DNA from 3 places in the Pseudarthrobacter sp. MDT3-1 genome. Region 2 is predicted to be linked to each of the others. Evidence: riboswitches for the same ligand, from Rfam matches in the RefSeq annotation. Region 2 holds a riboswitch; each other region holds the start of a gene.
What was found. A riboswitch is a leader RNA that binds a small molecule or an ion and turns the genes downstream of it on or off. The one in region 2 is predicted to bind cyclic di-AMP.
Positions count from the first base shown of each region.

Region 1: it holds a riboswitch for cyclic di-AMP, as region 2 does, so the genes downstream of both, ACX80X_RS11570 (C40 family peptidase) here and ACX80X_RS06385 (LysM peptidoglycan-binding domain-containing protein) in region 2, are expected to answer to the same signal.
Region 3: it holds a riboswitch for cyclic di-AMP, as region 2 does, so the genes downstream of both, ACX80X_RS19825 (NlpC/P60 family protein) here and ACX80X_RS06385 (LysM peptidoglycan-binding domain-containing protein) in region 2, are expected to answer to the same signal.

Region 1 covers NZ_JBTNDX010000012.1:105,665-112,505, reverse strand. The annotation lists gene ACX80X_RS11595 (molybdopterin molybdotransferase MoeA) at 1-233, opposite strand, end outside; gene ACX80X_RS11590 (DUF6457 domain-containing protein) at 199-492, opposite strand; gene ACX80X_RS11585 (NTP transferase domain-containing protein) at 489-1,193, opposite strand; gene ACX80X_RS11580 (HNH endonuclease) at 1,256-1,756, opposite strand; gene ACX80X_RS11575 (C40 family peptidase) at 1,993-2,745, opposite strand; gene ACX80X_RS11570 (C40 family peptidase) at 2,933-3,607, opposite strand; cyclic di-AMP (ydaO/yuaA leader) riboswitch at 3,678-3,840, opposite strand; gene ACX80X_RS11565 (M23 family metallopeptidase) at 3,988-4,812, opposite strand; cyclic di-AMP (ydaO/yuaA leader) riboswitch at 4,816-5,034, opposite strand; gene ACX80X_RS11560 (metal-dependent transcriptional regulator) at 5,188-5,883, opposite strand; gene serC (phosphoserine transaminase) at 6,161-6,841, shown strand, end outside.
Region 2 covers NZ_JBTNDX010000006.1:66,518-73,358, forward strand. The annotation lists gene ACX80X_RS06380 (aggregation-promoting factor C-terminal-like domain-containing protein) at 1-1,249, opposite strand, end outside; cyclic di-AMP (ydaO/yuaA leader) riboswitch at 1,464-1,634, shown strand; gene ACX80X_RS06385 (LysM peptidoglycan-binding domain-containing protein) at 1,638-2,486, shown strand; gene ACX80X_RS06390 (protein adenylyltransferase SelO) at 2,556-4,019, opposite strand; gene ACX80X_RS06395 (dienelactone hydrolase family protein) at 4,145-5,122, opposite strand; gene ribA (GTP cyclohydrolase II RibA) at 5,195-6,841, opposite strand, start outside.
Region 3 covers NZ_JBTNDX010000041.1:339-7,179, forward strand. The annotation lists partial or broken gene ACX80X_RS19810 (DUF305 domain-containing protein) at 1-122, opposite strand, end outside; gene ACX80X_RS19815 (hypothetical protein) at 282-752, opposite strand; gene ACX80X_RS19820 (heavy-metal-associated domain-containing protein) at 1,184-1,480, opposite strand; cyclic di-AMP (ydaO/yuaA leader) riboswitch at 1,674-1,869, shown strand; gene ACX80X_RS19825 (NlpC/P60 family protein) at 1,873-2,634, shown strand; gene ACX80X_RS19830 (hypothetical protein) at 2,969-3,634, shown strand; gene ACX80X_RS19835 (transposase) at 4,275-5,213, opposite strand; gene ACX80X_RS19840 (hypothetical protein) at 6,028-6,402, shown strand; gene ACX80X_RS19845 (cold-shock protein) at 6,422-6,625, opposite strand.

The DNA of each region.
Region 1 (6,841 bases), on a different contig from region 2:
TGCAACGCAGTGATGTCGCCGGCCAGGACCCTGCCCAGGGCTTGGCCCAGGGGAACCCGGCCCGGCGGAATCGGCGTGGCGATATCAAAAGCGGCCCTGCGCGCCTCATCCCAGGTATGGGCAAGGTGCTTTGCCGGGGCTGTCTGCTGCTCGGGATTTTCGGATGCGTCGCCGGGGGCGGCGGTCACTGAACGGGATTCATTCGACGGGGGTCCCGGCGGATTCGGCGTCATAGTCAGCAGCCAGGGTGCGGGCACGGTCCATGGCAGCGGTCATGGCGGCGGCGTTGGTGGCCTGCCCCGATCCCGCAGCCAGGCCGGCGGCGAAACCGGCAATAAAGGTGGTGAGCGGGGCGGCGGGGCGGACCACTGAGTGGGCTGCCACGCCGGCCAGCGACAGGATGGTGTTGACGTCGATCTGGACGTCCTCCAGTTCATACGCCTGGAGCAAGGACCTGCACCATTCTTCCAGCGTCTCGTCCTGGCTTTTCACGCTCTGCCTCCCAAATCGTCTGCGGCAGTGTTGCCCCGGAGCCCGATTAGGGGATCCGGGCCGGCCACTCCAAGTGCGGCGGCATCGTCCCAGGTGTCCACGTCTGCCGTGGAGCCGGCCGGAACGGCGACAAGCTGCACGTCCAGACTAGCAAGGAGTGCCCTCACCGACCCGTTGATTAAGCGTCCTGTGCTTTCCAGTTCCGCCACGGAACGTTGTAGCGCGGCCGTGCTATAAAAACCGACCAACGGCTGACGGCGGCCATCCTCCGAGACGGCCACTACGCCGTCCGGTCCCGTGGGCGCTCCGGCGGTGGGTCCTCGCGCACGCAAAGTAGCCTTCAGCACCGCCACCGCCTGCCCTACGTTGGGCATGTCGCAGGCCAGCACCAGCGTCAGCCCGGGGCGGCTGCCACCCGCAGCGGCCAGGGCCGCGAGCCCGGCCGCGATGGCCGCCCCCGGTCCGCTAAAGGGGGGTTCTTCGCGGCAGCGGAGAAATCCGGCAGGGATTTCGCCGGCCGGCACCTCCCCGGTGTCCGGACCAACCACGACGGCGGCCCGGGCTCCCCTCGCAGCGGCGGCGGAGCGGCACAAGAGGGAGGCGCCGTCGTACGTGAGACTCTGCTTGGGCACGCCACCGAGCCGCGACGAACGGCCGCCGGCGAGGATGACGGCATCGAAGTCGAGGGGGTCAGCGTCCACCCTCCCAGCTTAACCGCGCGGGCTGGAATACTGCGCGGGCTGGACTTGCGGAGCGACTGGATTCAGGCGGCCCGTTCAGGCAGCAGGAACGGATCCCAAGCCGGCGTGGGCTTCTCAAGTTCCTTGATCTGCCAGATGGTGCCATGCGGCGGTTCCGGATCAAACCTGAGCTTCCAGCCCATTTCAGCCGGCGTGTGGTCACCCTTGGTGTTGTTGCAGCGGAGGCACGCGGCCACCAGGTTCTCCCAGGAGTCGGCGCCGCCACGTGATTTGGGCTGCACATGGTCGATGGTGTGGGCACCCTTGCCGCAATACGCGCAGCGGTGGCCGTCCCGCCGCAGGACTCCGCGGCGGCTGACTGCGGTGCTCTGGTTGTATCTGGGGCGGATGTAGCGGTTCAGGAGAATCACGGACGGGCGGCCCAGGATCTCCTGCGGTCCCACCACAGGATCATCGCCCTCGGCAATGACACTGGCCTTGCCCGTGAGCACAAGCACCAGCGCCCGGCGGAAGGTGACTACCGCCAGCGGTTCATATCCAGCATTCAGAACGAGAGTGCGCATGCACGTACCTCTTTGTGGCCGCACCCGTCAGGGGCACGAGGGCCGGCTGCCCCCGGCATATCCGGGCTATGGATCGACACCACAAGAGTAAACAAAGAATCCCGGGATCAGCTAATCGCAGAAGCGGCCGCCGTCACGTGTCGGATTCGTGCATCTCTCCGGATCAGGGCAGCAGCCCGCAGACAGCGAAGGACCCCCGCCGTGAAGCGAGGGTCCTTCGAATGCTGACTCTGGTGCTAGGACACGCGGATGTAAACGGGGCCGGAGCCGACATTGGCGCTGAACACAACGGTCTGGTTGCCGTTGTAGCCCCCGTGCACGGCCTGGCCGTTGCCAGCGTAGACGGCAATGTGGGCAACGCCCGCGCCGCCGTCGGCGTAGTACAACAGATCGCCGGGCTGGGCCTCGGCGGCGCTGACGGTCTGACCGAGGGACAGGTAGCCTGCAGGCCAGTCGCGGAAGTTGATCCCCACGGCAGCCAGCGAGTTGGTGACCAGCATGGTGCAGTCCTGGCTGACGCCGAGCTGTGCATAGGCTGCGGACAGGATGGCCTGGCCCTTGCCGCTGGCGGAGACCGGCGCCTTCGGAGCGGCCGGAGTTGCCGACGCTACCGTGAGGGTGGCCGCGGCCTTGGCCGGAGCCGGAGCCGGAGCTTCAACAACAGGGGCGGGAGCCTCAATGGGAGCCGGCGTGGTGGTCACTGCGGGCTTCTCGTAGGAGATGGCAATGGTGGAAGCAGCCGAAATGATGGCCGGGGCGGAAACCTCAGCCTCAAGGTTCGAAGCGGACGCAGCTTCACGCTGGACGCCGGTGTCAGCCGCGTTCGCAGCGATACCACTGGTCAGGACAAGGCCGGAAGCAGCAGCGATAACCGCAGCCTGACGGCCCATGCCGCCGGCGTTGTCGCCGACAGCCTTGGCAATGACAGCCAGCGAGTTGGTCTTGGCGACCTCGGCGCGGTGCCGTGCAACAGTTGCACGTGTAGTCATTAATTTTCTCTCTTTCGTTTTCCTCAGGACCGCGTAGGCAGCCTAAGGGCTTTGGACGCGCCGGCATCTTGGGGGTACGCCGGCACGCCCCGAACGGGGATTTAGCGAAGAGTTTCTCGCGAAGAAACGGTTCCGGCAGCCAAGCTGCAGCAACTACTGGGCTGCAGCAACTACTGGACTGCAGGAACTACGGGGCCATTGTGAAGAACGCGGAGGAGCCTGTTGATGCCACGGAGTGGAGCAGCGTGCCCTGTGACGGGTTCAGTGCGCTGATCATCATGCCGTTGCCGACGTAAATGCCAACGTGGGCGCCGCCATTCTGCATGACCAGGTCACCGGTGGCCGGTGTGGCGGTGGGCCGCATGGCCGTCCAGGCATTGGTGCGGGGAATGCTGATGCCAGCCTGGGCGTAGACCCATTGCGTGAAGCCTGAGCAGTCCCAGCCATTGGGAGTGGTGCCGCCCCAGAGGTAGGGGTTGCCGATACCGGTGTAGGCAAGTGCTGCCAGACCCGAAGCGGCAGCGGAGGAGACAGTGTCAGCGAGCTTGGAGGCCGCGGCCTCGGTTGCGGCAGCACCCTGAGCCCCGGCTTCGGAGGCCGTGGACTGCGCACGGACCGTCTCAACCTTCGGCGCCGGCGTCGTCTTGATGACGGGGCGTTCGAAGGAAACGGTAGCCGTGGGCGCGGCAGTTACGGCAAGTGCCGTCTGCGCAGAACCGGACTCGGTGGAGGCGGAAACGCCGGCGGTGGTGTCCGCGGCGTTGGCCGGAAGCCCCATGCTCAGGATCAGACCTGATGCAGCTGCGATAACAGCAGCCTGGCGACCTACGGTCCCGGCATTGGCACTGACGGCCTTGGACACGGAGCCCAAGGGGTTAGTGCGAACCGGTTGTGCGCGGTGACGCGCAGAAGTATGGCGTGAAGACACGAAGGTAGCCTCTCCCAATGCCTGCGAGGTGAGCTGTCGGATTCGGATGGGAGTCACCCGGCCGCGCTGCTTCACAGTGGAAGCTTTGCGACTTAACCCCAAGGCCTTCAGAATCGAAGACCAAAATTGGTTCCCCCGCCCCTGCCAGACGATGTCATGCGAACGGACCTTGAGCGGTGGCAGAGCTAGGCAATCCACTCAAGAACGTCAACTTCGGAAAAGTTGACGCGCTTTAGACGTTACAGGAGTTCCGAGCCAATGTCACATTCAGGTCACGGCACGTCACTGCGATTCGAGAGTTGGCCATCATTTGGTCAGAGCCAGCCCGTGGGGTCAACGACTTCGCCATTGACCTGGACCTCGAAGTGGAGGTGGCAGCCCGTGGACGCGCCCGTGGTGCCGCTCAGGGCAACCAAATCGCCGCGGCTGACCGTCTGGCCTACCTTGACGCTGGCGGAGGAGAGGTGGTTGTAGGTGGTTTCAAGGCCATTGCCGTGATCCACCACAACGCGGTTCCCGCCGCCGTACTGGTGCCAGCCGGCGAAGGTCACGGTGCCGCTGGCGGCAGCCAGGACAGAGGTTCCGCACTGTGCCACGAAGTCCTGGCCACGGTGGAAATCGCCGGAGCCGCCGGTAATGGGGCTGACCCGGAATCCGAACGGAGAGACTGTAACCAGCTGGGCTAGCGGCGAGCCGAGGCTTCCGGCAGAGGCCGCACGGGTAATGGATCCCGCGGACTGTGCGCTCAGCAGCTGCTTCAGTTTGCCGTCGGGATCACCCTGGGTAACCACGGACGAGCGGCTGAAATCAATTTGGGCGGCGGCTTCGGCGGTAACTTCGGGCTGCGGAGCAGCGGAAACGGCCGATGCGGCCTGGCCGGGTGCCGGAGTGGCCATCACGGGGCCGGTCACAGGAACCGTCACGGTAAGTGCTAGGCCTGTTGCTGCCAAGGCGATGCCGGCCTTCTGGCCGAGGCCACTGGCGGCGGCGAAATCCGTCATCTGCCGGAAGGGTCCCCGGCGGCGGCGGGCGTCCCGCTGTGGGTCGCGGGGCCTCTCCGCGGTGAAATCCTCGGCCACTCTGGGCGCCGAGGCGGGACCCACCGCGCGACGGCGGCCCCTGGAGTATTGCGTGGTCAAGAATGTTCCTCTCTGGATAGCCTGCGAAGTTAGCTGTCGGATTCGGGTCAGAGAGTTCAAAGACCCGGTCCGCCGTGACAAGCACTTGGCGCAGAGATATCCCGTGAGGATCCTTCGCTGGAAGAGGCTTGCTGCTGACGGACTTCACCCCAAGGCAGTCTTACGACTGCCGGTTGTGGTTCCCCCGCCTCTGCCAGTTGGTGACTGATGCACCTGATCCGCTGGCAGAGCTCGGCTCCGGATCAGGTAACGCTTTTGTATCGACGCTGAGTTACAACTATAGGTGATTAACTTGGACAGTAACAATTCCGTTATCTTTGCGGAACCTGGGTCACTGCGCTATGGCGCGGCCCCACACGGCGGACCGCCGTCCCGTCAGCGGACGGAAACGAAGACGTGGGATGCCACTTCCGGGGGCAGCTCGAGCGCCCCTTCGATTCCCGGAACCCGCACGGAAATGTACTCCCCCACGCGCTCCAAGGACACCGAGGCACCGGGCCTGATCCCGCCTTCGTCCAGCTGGACCAGCAGCTCAGGTTCCACCTGGATGGGTTCAGCCAGCCGGCTGACCGTCACGTTCGACGCCGGCCCGTAGCCCTGCATCGCATCAAGGAGATTAATCACACCGGCGTCGGGCAGCGCAGGCGCGGGTCCGCCCAGGGCAGCCAGTCCGGGGATGGGGTTGCCGTATGGAGACTCGGTGGGGTGGTTAAGTAACTCGTAGATGCGCTGCTCAACGCGTTCACTCATCACGTGTTCCCAGCGGCACGCTTCATCGTGGACATAGGCCCAGTCCAGGCCAATCACATCCGCCAGGAGCCGTTCCGCGAGCCTGTGCTTGCGCATCACTTCCGTAGCGCGTTTCCGCCCGGCTTCCGTGAGCTCCAGGTGACGGTCTCCGGAGACCACGACCAGTCCGTCCCGTTCCATTCGGCCGATGGTTTGGGACACCGTGGGTCCGGAATGCCGCAGCCGTTCGGCGATGCGTGCGCGAAGAGCAACGATGTTCTCTTCTTCAAGCTCCAAAATGGTCCGAAGATACATCTCCGTAGTATCGATCAGATCCGTCATCCAGCTCAGCTCCTCGAGCGCAGTACCTTGCGTTGTCCCACCGTATCGCGTCCCGCTCAGCGGCGAGGTCCGCTAAAAAGCTTAGCCTATTTTGAATTTGTCTGGATAATGCCCGGGCGGGGACAAACGGTCTCATTGGCCGGACTATGACGGCCCCGGTTCCCCGCCCAATCGAGGGTTCAGGCAGAATAAAGGAGGTCCTTATGCAGTCACCGCCGACTACCGGCCACCCCACCGCCCGGACGTGAGCCACGTCCATGCCGAAATTGGAGCCCCCGTGAGCGAAACCAGCATCACTATTCCCGCCGACCTCCTGCCAAAGGATGGACGGTTCGGCGCAGGACCCTCCAAGGTCAGGCCGGAGCAGCTCGAAGCGCTCTCAGCGGCGTCCAAGACCATCCTGGGCACCTCCCACCGCCAGGCTCCGGTCAAGAACCTCGTGGGCTCCGTCCGTGAAGGCCTCAGCCAGTTCTTCCGCGCCCCCGAAGGCTACGAAGTGGTCCTCGGCGTCGGCGGCTCCACCGCTTTCTGGGACGTCGCCAGCTTCGGCCTGGTGGAAAAGAAGGCCCAGCACCTGTCCTTCGGCGAGTTCGGCTCCAAATTCGCCTCAGCCACCAACAAGGCCCCGTTCCTGGACGCCTCCTCCATCATCAAGTCCGAGCCCGGCACGCGCCCGGTATCGGCCGCCGAGGCTGGCGTGGATGTCTATGCCTGGCCGCAGAACGAAACCTCCACGGGTGTCGCGGCTCCGGTCAAGCGCGTCGCGGGCGCCGACGCCGGTTCCCTGGTCCTGGTGGACGCCACCTCCGCAGCCGGGGGCCTGGACGTGGACGTCTCCGAGGCCGATGTCTACTACTTCGCCCCGCAGAAAAACTTCGCGTCCGACGGCGGCCTGTGGCTGGGGCTCTTCTCCCCCGCCGCGCTGGAACGCGCCGCCCGGGTCAAGGCCAGTGGTCGC
Region 2 (6,841 bases):
GTGACCCGTAGCGGTCAGCGATATAGGACAGGCCCCAACTGACCTGGGTCCGGTAGCTCGTGAGCCAGTCGCTGCCGGCGCTGGCATACTTGCTGGCCGGCAGCGACTGGGCGATGCCGTATGCGCCCGAGTACGGGTTGGTGGCGGTGGTCAGCCAGTTCGACTCCTTGGTCCACAGCGACGCCAGGCACGGAAACTGGTCCTGGCCCCAGCCGTAGGCGCCCAACTGCCCGGCCGCGTAGGTTTTTGCGCCGGCGGGGTCGTTCACAGCGCCGCCCGGCACGGAAGGCACGACGACGACGGGCGGCGGAGCCGGCGTCGGGCTCGGGACAGGAGCGGGGGCTGGCACTCCCGGTACAACAGGTGGGGCCGGAGCCGGTTTCTGCGCAGCGGCGAGGGCCGCCGCCCTGGCTGCCGCCTCCGCCTGTTGGCGTGCCTGTTCCTGCGCCGCGGCCCGTTTGGCGGCCTGCGCCGTTTCGTACGCGGCCAAGGCCACCTGGCCCTGCCGGAACTCACCCTCCACCGCAGCGGTGGTGCCCTTGAGGGATGCCAACTGCGCGGTCAGTTCCTGGCCGTGCTCCTGCTGCTCCGCGATCTGCCTGGACATGGCCTGCTGGGCGGACTGGGCGGCGGCGAGCTTGGTTCTGGCTTCGCTGGACAGACGCTCGCGCTCTGCCCTGGCTGCCTGCTCCTGATCGGCCAGGGCGCGGGAAATGCGTTCGGCGGCTGCGGATTTGTTCACCAGGGCTGCAGTCTTGTCGCTGACGATCTGGACGATATTCAGGCCTTGGATGCTGTTGTTCTGCACGGCGTCGAGAGCAACGAAGAAACCCATGTTTGTGCCACCGGTCTTATACGACTGCGCCGCCAGGGCACCGATTTCCTTCTTGTACTGTCCCAGTTCGGCCGCGGCGCGTGCCGTCTGGGCGGTCAGGGCATGCACAGTGGAAGTGGCGGCCTGAAGCGCCGCTTCGGCCTGGGCGTACTCCGCGGCGGATGTCACGGCCGCATTGCCCAGCGCCTCCGCTTCGGCCTGAAGCCCGCCCAGCAGCCCGTTGATCCTGGTGACCTCTGCCGCTTTGCCGGCCTCGCTTTGCTTGGCGTTCTGCACGTCCTGCCACGAGGGATAGCCGCCGGGCGGGGCGTCGTCGGCGGCATGTGAGGGCAGCAGCGCAGCCGACCCTACCAGGGCGACCGCCAGCATGCCGGCGAGGGCGGGCAGCCGCATTTTTTGAACAATCCGGGACATAGTTGGTGAGCTTACCGGGCATATACGGATTACGGGGGTTGACCTGCAACATCGTTACCAGGGAGTAGAGAATTCGCGCTGACATACGAGTGAATTTCACTCCTACATTCCGTTACCGGAATGTGACATTGCCGCCGAGCAGAAGTTATGGTCAAACGGTGGCCCGGCTCAAGCCGGACCATTCCCGCCAGTATGCCGAGCCCTGCCGCTGACCGGGATCCAGTCGCTTTCCAGCTGGCAGGGACGGGGGAACCACGTTTCCACGGCTTCTTGCGAAGCCTTGGGGTTAAGTCGGTATCGCTCCGTTCAGTGCGGCGCCGCTACCGGCCAGGTATCTCCGACCCGAACCCGACAGCTCACCCCGCAGGCATGGGAGAGGCGATCAACCGTGTCCAAGAATTCCGCTTCCGCACGCCATCGTGTGGTTTCTGCCAGCTCTACCGTCCCTGTCGGCCTGTCGTCAACGGCCAAAGCACACGCCCTGACGTTTGGCCGTCCGGCCCTGGTGGCTGTTGCTGCATCCGGCCTGCTGTTCGGCATCGGCGTCCCGGCTCAGGCCGGCGTCCACGGCCCGGATGATGCCGGGACTGCCAACGCCCAGGTCCAAACCGGTGCGGCGGCAGCGGCTCCGGCCGCTGTTGCTCCGGCCCCCGCCGCGGCCAACGTTCACACCGTAGTTTCGGGTGACACGCTGGGCCAGATTTCCGCCACCAACGGCGTCCCGCTCAACGACGTCCTTGCCGCCAATGGACTCTCGCTGACCACCATCATCTACCCCGGCGACCAGATCCGGATCCCCGGCGCCGGCTACACGGCACCGGGCGCCGCACCGGCTCCGGCGGCGAAGGCCGCAGCGGCGCCGTCCTCCGCCACCAACACCGGTATACAGCTGGCCTCAACGTCCGCACCGGCAGCCCAGGCTCCGGCCGGCTCGCTCGGCGCGGCCATCCTGGCTTCCGCCACTTCACAGCTCGGCGTGCAGCAGGACTGCACCGCCATGGTGGAGAAGGCGCTGCGCTCGGTGGGTAAGAGCGTGGGTGACCTGGCTCCCGGCCAGTTCTACCAGTACGGCACGGTGGTGGGCACCCCGGCCGCAGGGGATCTGGTCATCACGGCCGGCCATGTGGGCGTCTACGCCGGCAACGGCCAGGTAGTCAGCGGCGGGGTGGACGGTTACAAAACCGAAGTCCACTCCCTCAGCTGGCTCGCCGGAGCGTCCTTCGTCCGCGTAGCGTGATCCGACCATGCTCGACGGCGGCGGGCGGCACCCGGCCGCGCGCCGCCGTCGTCCATCCCTGGTGTTCGCTCAGGTCCCGCAGAAGGTCCGGTAGCTCCCGAAGTTTTCAGGGGCGGGGCCGGCGTAGCGTTCCAGCCCGGGGCGCTGCGTGTACGGATCGGCCAGGACGTCCACCAACCGGTTGAATGGGTCCAGGTCGCCTGCGATAGCAGCATCCAGGGCCTCTTCAACCAGGTGGTTCCTGGGGATGTAGACGGGGTTGACCCGGTCCATCAGGTCCGCGTCCGGCGCCAGGGCCAGCCACCGTGCGGCCCAGGCGTCGAAGGCGCCCGGGTCCGCAAACATGGACCGCGCAGTTTCCGGGGTCCCGCGGGCCGCCGAGCCGAGGCTCCGGAAGAAGGACGTGTAATCCACCTGTCCTTCCTGGAGCAGCGCCAGCAGACCGTCCACCAGGGCCGACGCGACGTCGTCGTTCGTGTCCGAGTGCAGTCCAAGCTTGGACTTCATGCCGGCTGACCAGGCAGCGCTGTACAGCGTGCGGAAGGCGCCGAGGGATTCAACGGCGAGCGCCACGGCCTGGTCCTGGTCTTCATGGAGCAGGGGCAGGAGTGCTTCAGCGAGCCGGGTGAGGTTCCATTCGGCGATGACCGGCTGGTTGGCGTAGGCGTAGCGTCCGTCCGCGTCGATGGAGCTGTAGACCGCGCCGGGGTTGAAGGCGTCCATAAACGCGCAGGGACCGTAGTCGATGGTCTCGCCGGAGATGGCCATGTTGTCGGTGTTCATCACGCCATGGACGAAGCCCACCAGCATCCAGTGCGCCACCAGGGACGCCTGCGCTGCTATGACCTCATCGAAGAACGCAAGGTAGGGCTTGTCGGCGAGCGCCGCGTCCGGATAATGGCGGCTGATGGCGTGATCGGCCAGGCGGCGCAGAAGGTCCGTCTCGCCGTTGACGCGGGCGAACTGGAAGCTGCCGACGCGCAGGTGGCTGCTGGCCACCCGGGTGAGCACGGCGCCGGGCAGCATGGTTTCGCGGCGGACGGGCCGGCCCGTGGCCACCACGGCAAGGGACCTCGTGGTGGGGATGCCCATGGCGTGCATGGCTTCGCTGACGACGTACTCGCGCAGCATGGGACCGACGACGGCGAGACCGTCACCTGCGCGGGCGAACGGTGTCCGGCCGGAGCCCTTGAGGTGGATGTCCCGAAGCTGCCCGTGGATGTCCGTGACCTCACCCAGCAGGAGGGCCCGCCCGTCGCCGAGCAGGGGTGAGTAGCCGCCGAACTGGTGGCCGGCATAGGCCTGGGCCACCGGTGTGGCACCTTCAGGAATCTGGTTGCCGATGAGCAGCCGGGTCCCATCGGGCGTCCGCAGCGAGGACGGGTCCAGGCCCAGTTCGGCGGCCAACGGCTCGTTCAGGACCAGCAGCTGCGGGTCTGGCGCTTCTTCCGCCTGCCAGGGAACCGCCAGCTCCTCGAGTTCGCGGGCGAAACGCCCGTCGAAGGTGAGCGTTAGTGGGATTGCGGTGCTCATCCTTCAAGACTACCCGCGGCCGCGGGTGAGTGCCCCGCCCTCCCAACTGAGTAGCGCTATCTGTCGTTCTGGAGGCTCAAAACGTCAGATAGCGCTACTCAGATCAGCCGTGCTGGCGTCACGCCTCAGACGTGCTGTCCGAACCAGGCGAGGGTGTCGTTCCAGGCGGCCGTGGCCTGGGTTTCGTTGGAGCGCTCGCCGGTGTCGTTGTGGAAGGCATGGTCGACGCCGGGGTAAACGGTGAGCTGGTGCGTCACCGTGGTGGCGCCCAGGGCATCGCGGAGGCTCGGCATCGCGCCGGTGATCCGCGCGTCGCGTTCGGCATAAACCCCGAACACCGCGGCCTTGATGGCCGGCACCTTGTTCAGGTCCGGCGCCGGACCATAGAACGCCGCGGTGGCCTTCAGCCCGGCCAGCTCGGTTGCCGCCTGCCAGGTAATGCCGCCGCCGAAACAGTACCCGTTCATGGCGATGCGTCCGGAGTCCACGAAGTCCTGGCCCTGAAGGTAGTCAAAGGCCGCCGCGAAGTCAGCAACATGGCGTGGGGCGCCGGCGCTGGTCAGTGCACCCGACACGGCGTCGGAGTCAAGGCTGGCGGTGCCGCCTTCCCTGCTGAGCAGGTCAAGGGCCAGCGCCGCGTACCCGGCTTTGGCAAAGCGGCGGGCAACGTCCTGGATGTGAGGGGTCAGGCCGCGGTTCTCGTGGCAGACCAGCACCGCAGGGCCGGCTGCTCCGGATTCGGGCCGGGCGAGGTACCCACTGATCTCGGTTCTTTCGGCCGGGAACCGCACGGTCGCCGTCGTCAGCCCCGCGGCGCCCTCCGGGACGGAGAGCGGACTTTTGGCCCCCGGAACAGCACCGGCAGAAGCGGTGCCGGTGCCCGCCGTCGACGATGACGGCGTGGGTGTGGGCATGGGGTCCGTGCTGCGTGGGACTTCCTCGGGTGTGCATCCGACGAGCAGCATCGCGCCCGATGCCGCCGCCATGCTTCCCATGATGAATGCGACCCGGCGGGTGAAGGTGCGGTGCGTCATTGCGCCGGCGCGGTAGTCGTCGAAGAATTCCTCGATCAGGTACCGTTCAAACTTTCCAAGCTGGACCATGGTTGGCCTCCTCGAGTGAGGGTCATATCCTTCTCCGAAGCCGGCGGTCCTGCAAGGGTCCCATGCGCCCGGTCAGAACTGCTCCGCCGGGATGGAAAACCCGAGGTCCAGGAGTCCGCGGCCTGCCTGTTCCAGGATCGGATCCATGGTCAGGGAGGCGTGGTTGAGCAGTACATTGACATCGCGTTGGATCCGCTGGAGTGGGTGCGTCAGCCGGTGAACACTCCCTCCGGAGCCCGTCAGGATGAGGCGGACAGCCTCGGCGGATGCCGCGCCACTGAGACCGAGGGAAAGCCGGTACTGTGCCCGCTCCTCATCCGTGAAAGCGACCGGCCGCCGGCCGTAGGAAGCGGCCACCACCCGGACAGCTTCCTGCCAGTGCAGCCGCGCAGTCGCCACCTGCCCGAAGGCCTGCGAGAACCGGGCCTGCGCGAGCGGCGAATCCGCCTGCCGCGCCTGCGTTGTCTGCTTGACCTTGCGCACCATCATCAGGTCCCGGAACACCTCGATGGCGTGCTCAGCGGCCCCCAAAGCAGCTGCCGGGGCAACCATGTTCAGGAACGTGGCCATGGGGATGTGGATGTTCGGATCCGGATGGATGCGGCTGCCGGGGTTGTCCGCGGCGGCCAGGAGGTTCCACTCCAGAGCGCGGTGCGCTGGGACAAAGAGATTCTCCGTCCGGAGATCGTTGCTTCCTGTCCCCCGCAGGCCGGCCGTGTGCCAGACGTCCAGGAGGTCAAGATCGGACACCGGGACCAGGCACTGTAGGCGGATCTCGCCGTGCTGCACAGCCAGGAGCGCCCACTCAGAATGCATGACACCGGAGGCGAAGCTCCAGCGGCCCGAGATAATGAACCCGCCGGGAACCTTCTCTGCTTTACCTGGAGGGGCGCCGGTGGCGGCAGCCAAGGGCGCCGGCCCGTTGGCGAAGACTTCATCCTGGGCTTCCTGCGGCCAGCGGGCCAGCATCCAGACATGTTCCACCAGGTGCCCGACGCTCCACGCCGTGGAGACACATCCCTGGGCGAGGTGGCGGACCACCTCCACGTAGGTTTCCAGCCCCATGCCGAAGCCGCCCACGGCCTTAGGCGCGAGCATCTGAAAAACGCCCGCCGCCTTCAGTTCAGCCATGGTGGCTTCCGGAATACGGCGGATCTCCTCGGTTTCAGATGCGCGTTCCCGCAGTCGGGGAACGAGGGCATCCACCCGGGCTAGCAGCTCGTCGTGCGTCGGAACTGCCACAGCCGCCGCGGTCGGCATCACGGCCGGGAGCACCTCTTCGGGAAGCTCAATGGTGTGCGCTGTATGGCTGCGCTTCGCGGCCAGGTAGCGGTGGTTCGCCTCCGAGAGGTGCACGCCGGTGGGGACCTGCTCCGAGACGTCAACGCCGAGGGCCGTCAGCTGCCCTACTTTGTCCGGGTTGTTGGTGAGGAGGCGGATCCGGCCGGCGCCAAGCGCTCCGAGCATCTGGGCGGCGGCGCTGTAGTCCCGCTCGTCCTCGCCGCGACCCAGGGCAACGTTGGCTTCGTAGGTATCCAGGCCGGTGTCCTGCAGGGCATAGGCGTCGAGCTTGGAGTACAGGCCGATGCCACGCCCTTCCTGCCGGAGGTACAGCAGGAAGCCCCCGACGGCGGCAATCTCCTCGACTGCCTCGCGCAGCTGGGGTCCGCAGTCGCAGCGCTCGCTGCCGAACACGTCGCCGGTGAGGCACTCGCTGTG
Region 3 (6,841 bases), on a different contig from region 2:
GATGGCATGGCGGAGCTGCCGTGGCTCATGCCGGGCATGCTGCTCGAGTCCGAACTTCCGGTGCCGGCTGAGCATCCGGCGAGGCCGATTGCTGCGGCGATCGCGGCAGCGGAAATAGTCAGGGTCTATTTCATGAAAATCAGGGTCCTCAAAGGTATCAGCGGCGTTTAGCGCCTGGGGATTGCAAGCAGAGACAGCTGCGCCCTTTGGGAAGGTGGGCTGTCTTGTGCGTGTCGACGTTGCTGGACGCTGCGCCGGGGCGCGGCGCTGTCAGTGCTGGTTTACGTCCGGCTGATACAGAAGTCACCGGGAGAGGGGCTGTCCGGTGAGTAGGAATAATTGATGCTGGCTGCAGCCGCCACCCCGAAGTCCGGTAAGGCATAGGGTGCTGTTCCGGGGGCAGGGGCGGTCAGTGAGGTGTTTCCCGGGGCCAGGACGCACGTATTGCCCCCGGCAGTCATCCCGGGGCAGGAACCTGCAGGGGCGCAGGAAGACGACGAGCCAGTTGCCGCTGGGGTAGCGGCGGTCCCATCCGAGGATGCCCCCGTGGTGTGGGAGTGCCCGGCCGGGATGCCCGCAGCGTCCACCGCGGATCCGGCGGTCGCTGCCGGCATGGTGTGCGCGGCGCTCATATGGTGTGCGCCGGTCATAATGTGCATGCCGAAGATCCCGGCGATGATGGCTAGGGCGGCCGTCAGGAAGCCTGCACGAAAGAGGAAAGCGGAGAAAGGTCCACGCGATGGTGCGCTCACAACGTTTCTTCCCTTCCATGCAGGTTGTTCAGGATCTTCAGCCTACCGGCAGGGGTATTCCTGCCGGTCACAGCCTCTTATTCAACGCACCTGGGAAGGATTGAGTTTCATCCTCCGCAAGCCCAAAGGCAGGACAGGGCACTGTCGCCAGCGGGACGGCGAGGATGTTGTAACCGGTGGCCCAAATGAGGATCTGCTACGGCTTGGTATGGCTGGCCCCGGATAGGTCCACCATTTCACAGCACAGTCCAGGCATCATTGCCGGCCTGGACAACACCGGCCGATGCCGTGCACCCGTTCCAGCGCCGAGCGCGATGCCGGCCTCAGCGCCGGGGACGCGTTCGCCCCGTCAAAAGACACCCCACTCGCCTAACCGGTCTTCTGCCAGGGGCCTTGATGCCAATTGCTGGAAAGCGTGTAGCCGGCGGAGGTCACGGCCGCACACACAGCAAAGCTCTCGGCCGTACCGTGACTATCACCCGGGAACGACCGCCGGACACGAGGTCCACAAAGGCGGACTCGGCACCCTCAACGGCCGATACAGCCTTTTGAACGGTCTGGACGCAATGCCCGCACGTCAGCCCTTCGACAGCAAACTCGACTGTGCTGCCACTGGATACCGCTGCCGGAGCAGCAGCTGCACCCGGCAGCGGAAGAAACAAGGGGAAGCCTGGCTCTATCTTTTTGAGGAAGAATCGAGGGTGTGCGGGGGGTGAACGGCCGTGCAAACGGGTACGGCAACACCAGCCCGGACTTCCATGTCACTGACAACCCAAGAAGACGCATCCTGTACCCGGGCCGGGTATACAGAGCAAGTGCGCATCCCGTGCCACGGCGGACGCGCCGTTACCGGAATGTGACAAACATTGCTGGTGTGAAGTACGGTCTAAGTCGTGCCGGTTTCTCCTTGAGGCGGCACTCCCGAACAGATTGCCTAACTCTGCCGCTGCCCGGGATCCGTTCACTTTTCGTCCGGCAGAGACGGGGAACCCATTATTGGCCTGCTTCTGGCAGGTCTTGGGGTGAAGCCGTGCCTGGTGCACTTTTGCGCCTGACGCGGCCGGGTGCCTCCCACCCGAATCCGACAGCTAACCTCGCAGGCAGTGGGAGAGGCCCTTTCATGCCCATGCGCAAAACTCACGGCCGCCGCCGCGCGGTCCCCCAGACCAGCACTCTTGCCGCACTGACCAAGTCCTTTACCGCGAATGCCGGCGGCGCAGGCCGCCAGGCCGCCGTCTTCGCAGCGGCTTCCGGTCTCGTGCTGACCAGTGGTATTGCTGCCGCCCAGGCGGCCGACGCCCCCGGCCAGCGCGAAGCTGAACCGGCCGCTAACCTCGAGGTCGCGAGCCAGATACAGGCCCCGCTGACCGCCGATGCCACCATCCAGATTTCCTTCGAGCGCCCGGTCGTGGAAACCACGCCCGCTCCCGTAGTGGAAGCCCCGAAGCCTGTCGTGGTAGCCGCGAAGGCCGCGGCACCCGCGGCCGCCGTAACGACCCCTGCACCCGCCTCGGCCAAAGTCACCGTCACCCCGCCTGCGCCCGCGCCGGCTCCCGCAGCCGGTGACATTAACTCCATCATGGTGTCCTCCGCCTACGCTCAGATCGGCATGATCCAGGACTGCACGCGGCTGGTCGAAAACGCCCTAAATGCCGCTGGCATCCCCGTCGGGGACCTGGGCCCGATGCAGTTCATGAACTACGGCACCGTGGTCACCGACCCCCAGCCCGGTGATATGGTCATGCAGCCTGGCCACGTAGGAATTTACGTCGGCAACGGCCAGGTCCTCAGCTCAGGCCTGAACGGGAAGAATGAAACCGCCGTGCACCCTCTGACCTGGATGACGTCCAAGGGTGCCGTCACCTTCGTCCGCGCAGGCTAACAAACCACTGAAGGCCGGTGATTCAATGCCTTGGGGGCACTGAATCACCGGCCCTTAGGATGCCCCTCCAACCATGCGCCTGACTCCTTCCGCAGGTCACCCGAAGGCGACATATAGCGGTGCTAAAACACCGCCATTTACTCCGCAAACCACAATTCTGAGGCGTATCCCATCTCTTTAGAGTGTCCGGCCAAGCCCCGCTTCCAAGGAAATGAGACATGACGCTCAATTCTGCCCCGCTGAGCAGCACGCGCAGCGCCACGCCGCACCAACTCCGGTATCGGCGCTACGGCTGCCTGCTCTCACACACCCGAAAACGAAAGACTCACCAGACATGACCGTTCAGAACGACCTCAGCCGCGAAGACGTTGCCTCCTATGAGGCAGAGCTCGCGAAACGGACTCCCTCGCTCTACTCGCGCTACATCGGCGCGATGCTCTACTTCATGGGCGCGGCCCTTATCGCTGGCGCCGTCGTGCACTATCCGGTCAACCCGGGCCTATACACGATCATCTGCGTCGTCGGTGCGTTCGTGTTCCTCCTCGGCACCATCGTCAACGAGTTCGTGCTCGTCGATGAGCGCCCGCTGCTAAGCCGGGCCATCTCGCTCGTCGCGTTCTCGCTCCTGCTCTCCTTCGGCGTCGGCCTGGTCGGCGGCGGCATCCAGCACTTCGAACAGTTCCCCGAGCGCAGCGCCTGGATGACTCCAATCGGCCTGCTGATGTCGTACGTCGCGTTCATCGCCAAGGACGCCAAGGGCGGCCTGCGCCACCTGGTCAGCCCGTTTGCCGCAGGTGTCGTGTTGGTCGCCGCGCTGACATGGTTCGGCATGTCCGCCCTCGCAAGCACCCTCGACTCCGAGAGCCACAGCCACGACTCCACGCCGGCACCGTCGCAGGCACCCGCGGAGGCTCCGACCAGCGAAGACCGCACCCTCGACAAGCCGACGGACGCCCCCGCAGCCCCCGCACCCGACACCCACACGTCGCACAGCCACTAACCCGAAGCCGGGCATGCTCAACCGCACATTCGTGCGCTCCTATTCCGTGTAAGGGTCTTTCCCGGCAATGTGGGTGTGTGTGATCGACTATCTGTAGGCCGTTTCAGCCAGGAAATCCTGCCGAGTTGGTGGCTGGTTTCCTGCCAAATGAGCGCTAAGAATCAGGCCAGGCAATTCCCCTCCAAATTACGGATTTGGGGTTTGCAGAGATTGAGATCACTCGGTGGCCCGGGGCGGTTCCCAGTGTGTTGGGAACATGGGCCCGCCACCCCAGATAGGTTCCTTACGGCGCTGCTATTGACAGAGCGATTGCGCCGGAAGGGCTGGAAAGCAGATGACGGTACCCATGTCCGTTCAAGAAAATATCAGAAGACTCGATTCCCAGGGAGTCCCGGGACGTGAAATCGCCCGCACGCTGGGCATCAGCCGTGATTCGGTGGCCAAGTACGCCGAGCAGCAGGACTTCTCCCCGGCACCGCCGGCACCGTTGGCAAGGCCCGGAGGTTCGGTGCTGACCGGGTTCGAGCGCATCATTGAGCGGTGGCTGGGCGAGGACCAGCGGCGGCCGCGCAAGCAGCGGCATACGGCCAAGCGGATCTTTGACCGGCTCGTGGATGAGCATGGTTTCACCGGCACGTATTCACCGGTGCAACGGTTCGTGAAGAAGTGGACGGCCCGGAACCGGCAGGCTGGGGAGGGTTTCACCGAGCTGGTGTGGCCGGCGGGCACGGTGCAGGTCGACTTCGGGCAGGCCGAGGCGATCATTGCCGGGATCCGGCAGGTCCTGCACATCCTGGTGGTGAGCTTCCCGTTCTCGAATATGCGCTTCGTCCAGGCATACCGCGGCGAGACCGCCGAGTGTGTCTGCCACGGGCTGCGGAAGGTGTTCGAGCACATTGGGGCCGCACCGAGGCACCTGGTGCCCGATTATGTTCCGCGGAACATAATCCGGGACGAGCCGCGGGACCGTGCCGCCGAAGAACGCGAACATCTCCGCATGCGCGCGCAGCCACGAATCCTGCCGCATATCCAGGCACGCCTCCACGAACGCATACCTGCTGAACGGCAGACACGCGACGAACAAATACACCTTCGAGACCTCTCCCGTTGCCGGATCGACCAGCTGCATCGTCGGCCCAGACCAGTCGACCTCGATGCTGCGGTCGGCCTTGTGGCCGACCCGGGACGAGGCGCCAGTGACCATCGCGTGATCGCCATAAAGCCTGCAGAACCGGTCATAACTCATCGCCGCTTGCCCCGCCCGACCGGATGCGTCGACATACTCCTGGTGCAGCAGCTTCAACGTCACCCCAACCCTGGCCAGCTCCCGGTGCACCTGGCCCCAGTCCGGCTGCATAAACACGCTCTCGCGCACCCCGCGGCCGGGAAATAGCGCCAGATAAACCTCACCATCAGACAAATCAGCAACGTCATCCCAGCCGAGCCCTGCCAGATCAGCAGCCTCGATCACCGCCTGAACGCTGTGCCGAGACATGCCCTGAGCAGACGAGATAGCCCTGCCCGATAGGCCTTGATTGCGAAACTGCAAAACCAGTTTCGCCTTGATCTTCCGTACCATTGCCGGTAATCCTTCCGCCACGTGGCCCTCACGTGGTGGAAGGAGCCTTACAGATGGCGCTCACCCACACCGACACTGGCGCTCACCCACGCCAATCGGGATTCCGACCACGGCGCTCACCCGCACCACCTCTGGACCCCCTGAAGGCCAATATTCAGTGATGAACGTGGTTCCTCGATTCGTGCCCGAAAGTCGTGATCCTGCCGAATCCGGATTGGTGACTCGGGTCGTGTCGCTTCTGCGGTCGGTATCGTCCGCCGCTGATAAGGCCAGCGAGTCGGAGTTGCCGCCGAAAGGCAAAAAATGGGGTGTGCACAATGTGCACACTTTGGGCCTCGGACTGAGGCGTACATCGGTCGGATCGGGCCGGATTCCGCATGTTTCCGGGGGAGTCCAGTGGTTTCGGGGGCTGGATTCCGGTTCGAGTCCCGCCTCGGGCACAGTGTTTCCTCAGGTCAGGGGCTTTTGAGTGTTATTTCGTGTGCACATTGTGCACACTCTGGACTCTGATCTGATGTTCCGGGTGTGTGGGGTCCCGGAAACGGCCTATTCGGTTGTGTGGGGAAGCGGCTGCCTACGGCGGGCCGGGTACCGCCCTGCGGGGTCTCTGCTGGGAGTTCATCCTCGTTCGTCCTTCCGTCGGGTTTTCGCGTTCACTTCTTCATGGTGGCTAGAGCCGCGTACAACATGACTTGCTGGTTATTCTTTGGATGGACCTGGGTTTGCGGCCGGTCCGGAATTTTCCGCTCTGATACCTGTTCATGCAGGACAGCGGGGGGAACGGCATGACATAGCCACTGATTCGGAGCTGATCATGAGCTTGCTGAGCCTGGCCAGTCGGCAGGCGGGGCCGGCCTCGAGGGCGAGTTGTAGGAACTGGTGGGCCCTGCTGCCATGGCCTTCCCACCATTTAGCTCGCCGCCGCAGCCATCATTTTCCCGTCATCGCCGCATCCGGCTTCTGGGTAACCGGCGTCTCTGTCCTCGCTGTATTGGCGGTGGGAGCTGGCCACGTTGCCCTCAATCAGATCCGGACGATCTCTGCCTCCGCCGGCGTCAACGCGGCGAGGGCCTCGATCCAGAAGGCCGAAGCGAAGGCGCTGCGGGCCAAGAATCGGGAAGAAGAACAGAAGGCCGTCGCCTCGCAGGTGCCCGAACACAACGAGAGACCGGCCCGCCGCATAGGCTGACCGGTCTCTTCCAGGAGCTCTAGAGCGGCTGGATGTTTTCCGCCTGGGGCCCCTTGGGACCCTGGGTGATGTCGAACTGGACCTTCTGGTTCTCGTCCAGGGACTTGTAACCGCTGGAGGCGATTGCCGAATAGTGTGCGAACACGTCAGCGCTTCCGTCGTCGGGGGCGATGAATCCGAAGCCCTTTTCGGCGTTGAACCACTTGACAGTACCTGTAGCCATGCTGATGTCCTTCACGGGTCGCTGGTCGGTTCCGCTTCTCGGATTGCCGTCCCGGCCACTCACACGGCTGAGCTTATGTGGGTGGTCCGGCCACTGGCAAGAAATTCCGTCAGCGGCGGACAGAGAGCATCCTTGGGCTTGTGCTGAGCGCGTGCTCACCGCGCGACCGGGCCGAAGGCCCCTTATGCGGGACGCCGGGACCGGTTAATGCGTTCA